2 regions of the Clostridium sp. D5 genome follow, and region 2 is predicted to be linked to the other one. Evidence: predicted binding sites of a transcription regulator. Region 2 holds the regulator's gene; the other holds the start of a gene.
What was found. The regulator HrcA, encoded in region 2, represses chaperone genes, less so after heat shock. The targets are predictions, from matches to a motif close to TGTTAGCACTCNNNNNNNNNGAGTGCTAACA.

Region 1 (3,186 bases), on a different contig from region 2:
GCATTCTCGTCTGCACTGTCTTCAGATTCTTCTTCCTTGTCATTCGTAGTAACGACTGAACCGCCGTTTGCCTCAATGCATTCTTCCAGTGTCATATACTTGTGATCCAGATTTTTAAAGAGAATAGAATCTTTGATCTTCTCACCGAATTTTTCATCTTTCAGGCAGCCGAACTTGATAAACGGGCAGATATCATCCCAGTATTTTTCATAATTTTCTTTGTCAGTCTTAAACATTCCGTTGAGTTTGTCTGCAACCTTCTTGGAAATATAATCAGCTACTTTATTCACAAATCCATCATTCTGCAGAGCACTTCTGGAAACATTCAGTGGAAGGTCCGGGCAATCGATCACGCCTTTTAATACCATCAGGAATTCCGGAATAACCTCTTTGATGTTATCTGCGATGAATACCTGATTGTTGTACAGTTTGATAGTTCCTTCGATAGAATCGTATTCTGTATTGATTTTCGGGAAATAGAGAATTCCTTTCAGGTTGAACGGATAATCCATGTTCAGGTGAATCCAGAATAATGGTTCCTTATAATCCATAAATACTTTGCGGTAGAAATCAATATACTCTTCTTTTGTGCACTCGCTCGGATTCTTTGCCCAGAGCGGATGAATATCGCTGATGGAAACCGGGCGCTTCACAATCTTGGCCTTTTTCTTTGGTTCCCCTTCATCGCCTTCTTTTGGTTCTTCTGTGATATGTTCTACTACTTCGTCTGTATCCAGCACATCATCTTCATCTATTGTCTCATATTCAGGTTCTGCATTTGCCTTGGAAAGGAAAATCTCTACCGGCATGAAGGAGCAGTATTTTTCCAGTACTTCTCTTGCTCTGTATTCATTTGCAAACTGAAGGCTGTCCTCATTCAGATACAGGGTTATCTCAGTTCCCACTTCTGTCTTGCTTCCGTCCTGCATCTCATATTCTGTACCGCCGTCACTTACCCAATGTACCGGTACCGCGCCGTCCTGGTAGGACAGTGTGTCAATATGCACCTCATCCGCCACCATAAATGAAGAATAGAATCCCAGTCCGAAATGGCCGATCATCTCATCTTCTGTTGTCTTGTCCTTATACTTCTCCAGGAACTGGGTTGCTCCGGAAAATGCGATCTGTGTGATATATTCTTCCACTTCACCGGCGGTCATTCCCAAACCATTATCGATAAATTTTAATGTCTTCTCCTCCGGATTCACAATGACCTGAATCTTTGCCTTATAGTCATCCGGCAGTTCATATTCCCCCATCATGTCCAGCTTTTTCAGCTTTGTGATGGCATCACAGCCATTAGATACAAGTTCCCGCATAAAAATATCATGGTCAGAATATACCCATTTCTTTATGATTGGAAATATATTCTCGCTGTCAATGGATAAGTTACCTCTTTTTGTTTCCATGTATAACACTCCTTTTCAATTTAATAGCTGTTTTGTGATCCATAATTATCATCTAGAAGATATTCTAATACACTGGTTTTCAAAAGTCAATAAGAAATTAGCACTCTTTAAAGTTGAGTGCTAATAAAATTATTAAAAAAATTAAATCTTTATAAAATCTTGCCGATTTCATTTATATTAAAAACCACATCATTCTCTTACATATTCAATATCATTCTACTATTTTCCAATTCCCATAATAGTGGTATACTTAATTCCGTACCCATCGGTCATAGCGTAACACACGCCCTGGCGTATGGGTACGCAGTGAACTGCAGAATAAAATGTACCCAGAGGGCACACCGTAACTCATGCCCGGCGGGCGGGTCTGCACTTATACTGTAGAATAACGTTTTAGGATACAGGGAAATCTCAGGGAAAAGGAGTATGATTATGACTGACACATTTGAAACGCTCAAAGTAGACAATGACCATCAGATTAAAGAAGTCGCTGAACTGGCCGAGATTATCTGGCACGAACATTTTACCCCAATCATCGGAACCGTCCAGGTAGAATATATGGTAGACAAATTCCAGTCTGTTCCTGCGCTGAAAAAGCAGCTTGCAGACGGCTACGAATACTATCAGCTGTTTGACAGAGGGGAATTCTGCGGATATTGCGGCATCCATCCCGATAAAGGCAGACTTTTTCTGAGCAAACTCTATATCAGAAAAGAATGCCGCGGACGTCATCTGGCAACAAAAGCCTTTCACTTTCTAAAAGACCTGTGCAGTAAGAGGGGACTCTCGGCCATCTGGCTGACCTGTAATAAACATAATGATGATTCGCTGGCTGTATACAGCCATCTCGGATTCAAGACAATAGATACACAGGTGGCAGATATCGGAAATGGGTTTGTAATGGATGATTATATTATGGAGTATACGGTCTGAAAGGGGACGCTAAGGAGAAGGGGAGTGTGGCTTCCGCAGGGGATGTGCATGCCATTTCTAGATCTGCATATCCACCCCCCATCCGCCTCCCCCGCCTGTTGCCCCAACAGATTTTTCCTACCTGCCGGATGAGCGCAGCCTGCCCGGGATGGTGTGCGCGGCGGCAGAGGGGATGTCTGCAGGTGCTTTATGATGCCTAAAGTGTGCCGTGTTTCCGTTGGGATAAAATAGAAAAATCTGATGGACAAACTTTGCCTTACCAGGCAAAGTTTGAGGCGACTAAGGCCTCAAATCATCAGATTTGAGGCTGCATGTCGCCGGTTCCATCAGATTTTTCTATTTTATCCCTACGGAAACTAGGCTAAACGCCCGGTATCATAAAGCACCTGCAGACATCCTCTCTGCCGCCGCGCACACCATCCCGGGCAGGCGTCCCCACCCCCTAAGCCAAAATCTCCCTCAACATCTTATTCACCAAGCCCGGATCAGCTTTCCCTTTCATTGCTTTCATGCTCTGTCCGACCAGGTATCCTATTGCCTTTTCTTTCCCGCCTTTATAATCTTCGACAGACTTTGGATTGTCTTTGACCACTTTGTCTATGACTGTTTTCAGGGCTCCTTCGTCATTGACTGTTTTCAAGCCGTTTTTCTCCACGTATGTCTCGGGATCAATATTTTCAGCGAATATTTTTTCGAAGACTTCTTTGGCTACGGAACTGTTGATTGTCCCGGCCTCGGTGAGATTTACCAACTTTGCAAGATTTTCGGGGGAGAATCTGATATCCTCTGGTTCCATACTGTTCTCTTTGAGCAGACGGAGCGTTTCTACCATCAGCCAGTTGGA
Region 2 (3,186 bases):
TTGCCTGACGCTGTGCATCATTGAAGTAAGCCGGTACTGTAATAACTGCTTCTGTTACCTTTTCTCCAAGATATCCTTCTGCGTCTGCCTTCATCTTCTGAAGGATCATTGCTGAAATCTCCTGCGGAGAGTATTTTTTATCATCGATTGATACTTTGTAGTCTGTTCCCATCTCTCTCTTGATAGAAGAGATTGTTTTGTCTGCATTTGTTACTGCCTGACGTTTTGCAGGTTCACCTACAAGACGCTCTCCAGTCTTTGTAAATGCTACTACAGATGGAGTTGTTCTTGCGCCCTCTGTATTTGCAATGACAGTTGGCTGTCCACCTTCCATAACAGCTACACAGCTGTTTGTTGTACCTAAGTCAATACCAATTATTTTGCCCATAATCATTTCCTCCTGAAATATTTTGATTTTGAATGAGAAATTAGTTTGCTACTTTCACCATACTATGTCTTACTACACTTTCACGGTATGTGTAGCCTTTCTGAAACTCCTCGGCTACGATATTCTCGCCAAACTCTTCATCCTCCACATGCATAACCGCATTATGGAAATCCGGGTTAAACTCATTTCCAACCGCCTCAATCGGCTTTACGCCAATCTCTTCCAGCGTAGTCATCAGCTGTTTATAAATCTTTTCCATTCCCTGTGCAAAAGGATTGGACTGTTCTTCCTCTGGCACAGCTGCCAGGCCGCGTTCAAAATTATCAACGACCGGAAGAATCTTTTCTATGATATCTTTCGCACCTATTTCGTACATCTGGGATTTTTCCTTTTCAGTACGTTTGCGGAAGTTATCAAACTCTGCCATTTGACGGGTAAGCCTGTCAGTCAGTTCATCAATCTTCTCGTCTTTTTTGTCTTTTTTATTCTTTCTGCCGAACCGCTTCTTTTCTTTGCCGGACTTGCTGTCATCATCTCCGGACTCTTCGGCATCTTCAGCGCTCACATCTTCTTCGCACTCTGTTTCTTCCTGTGCGTCTTCACACGCTTCCGGCTCAGCTTCGGACTCAGGCTGGTTTTCATCCTGCTCTTTTTCTGCTTCCATTACAGCTTTTGCCTTTGCTTCTTCTACGGCTTCTTTCACCATATCTTCTTTGCTCATCTTTTCTTCCACCAGCTATTCACCTTCCTATTCTTTTGGGTCTTTGTAATAAATTGCATCCAACTCATTCTGCAGAGTCTTCAACGTCTTCATGACATGTTCATAATCCATACGCTTTGGACCTATGATACCTATGGTACCCTTCATGCCCTCGCCCAATTCGTAGGTAGCTGTCACAACACTGCAGTCTTTCATGGTCTTCACCGGCGCTTCATCTCCGATGTATACCTGAATTCCATGATTATCTTCACTGGCCAGCGTCTCGGTTACGAGGTCGGCCAGTTGCTGCTTTTCTTCAAATGCACTGATAATCTCCTGTGCACTCTGCTTGTCGCTTAATTCCGGATACTTAAAAATATTCGTGGCGCCGCTTGTATAAATCTCCATATCGTCGTCCACATGTATAATCTCTGCCACTGCATCCAGGACATCACTAATCACCTTGCTGTGAATTCCCGCCTGCTCCTTCAGCCTTGCAATCAGGCCAAGATTAATCTCTTCAATGGACATTCCATTCAGAGTAGTATTCAGCAGCATATTCAGCTTCAGCAGATTCTCATTACTTAAAGTCTCACCCACATCAATAATTTTATTCTTGATGACATTGCCGCCCATCACGATCACTGCAACAATCTGTTCTTCATCCACCTGTGACAGCTGTATAAACTTCAATGTGTTCCTGCTGTTGACCGGTGCTGAAACCATAGTCGCATAGTTCGTATTGGCTGCAAGAACCCTGGCTGCCTGCTGCAGTACCTTGTCAACCTTGTCTGTCTTCTCCAGCATGGTATTCCTCAGTTCCGTGATCTCCTGCTCTTTCTCTTCCATCAGCATATCGACATACAGCCGGTAACCTCTGTCGGAAGGAATACGCCCTGCAGATGTATGGGGCTGGAATATGTATCCCAGATCCTCCAGGTCTGCCATCTCATTGCGGATAGTAGCTGAACTCAGATTCAATTCTGTATATTTTGAAAGGGTCCTGGAACCTACCGGTTCTCCTGTCTCCAGATAATTCCGGATGATTGCCTTTAATATGACAAGCTTTCTGTCAGTCAATTCTGTATCTACTGCCATATCAGGATCCTCCTTACTGAATCAGCTTTTTTGTTTATTAGCACTCTTTAGTTTTGAGTGCTAACACCTTACGTATATTAAGATAGCACCCTGGTTTATTTTTGTCAACAGTGTTTATATATTTTTTATACTTTATATACAAAAGAATGAATTCTTGGGGGCAGGGGAAGAGGGGGGGCGCTCTATGGCAGGATTGACGGAAGGTGAGGCTGGGTGTTTTTTTAACTTTATTTGAACTTTACATAGGTTTGATTGTATCTTTTCAAAAAAAGTCGTAGAATGTATTAATAATGGTATTTTATTAATAGGAAGAAATGGACTTCGGGATTCAGACTGTTCGGGGCCTTTGATTTTTGCAGGAGGTTTTATGAAGAAATTGTGGGAATTATATTCGACTTTTTTTCGTGTTGGCGTGCTTACTTTTGGGGGCGGTATGGCTATGCTGCCAATGCTGAAACGGGAGGTTGTTGTTAAGAAGAAATGGGCTACGGATGAGGAGCTCCTGGATATTTATGCGATCGGGCAGTGTACTCCCGGTATTATTGCTGTTAATACCTCTACTTATATTGGGTATCAGCAGGCCGGGGTTTGGGGGGCTGTTTTTGGTACTTTGGGAATGGTGAGTCCTTCGGTTATCATTATCTGTCTGATTGCCAGTATTTTGACCCAGTTTATGGATAATCCGATGGTTTTGCATGCTCTGGCGGGTATTCGGATTGCTGTATGTGCACTGATGATTAATACCGTCATCTCACTGGCCAGGACCGGAATTCGTGATAAAGTGGGTCTGCTTTTATTTCTTGCCGGGTTTTTGCTTGCTACTTTCTCGCCTGTGCCTACGATTATACTGGTTATCTGTGCTGCAGGAACAGGTATCTTTGTAAATATTATGAAGGAGAAAAAACGCGCATGATCTATCTTACCTTATTTATAGAGTTTTTTAAAATAGGACTGTTTTCCATCGGCGGTGGTATGGCGACTATCCCCTTTCTTATGGAGC

Region 1: the regulator HrcA is predicted to act here: its motif matches at 1,505-1,535, upstream of htpG (molecular chaperone HtpG).

The regions. Positions count from the first base shown of each region.
Region 1 covers NZ_GL870809.1:1,007,642-1,010,827, reverse strand. The annotation lists gene htpG (molecular chaperone HtpG) at 1-1,409, opposite strand, end outside; gene HMPREF0240_RS04325 (GNAT family N-acetyltransferase) at 1,842-2,342, shown strand; gene gatB (Asp-tRNA(Asn)/Glu-tRNA(Gln) amidotransferase subunit GatB) at 2,785-3,186, opposite strand, start outside.
Region 2 covers NZ_GL870810.1:428,173-431,358, reverse strand. The annotation lists gene dnaK (molecular chaperone DnaK) at 1-388, opposite strand, end outside; gene grpE (nucleotide exchange factor GrpE) at 429-1,109, opposite strand; gene hrcA (heat-inducible transcriptional repressor HrcA) at 1,137-2,186, opposite strand; gene HMPREF0240_RS08310 (chromate transporter) at 2,554-3,099, shown strand; gene HMPREF0240_RS08305 (chromate transporter) at 3,096-3,186, shown strand, end outside.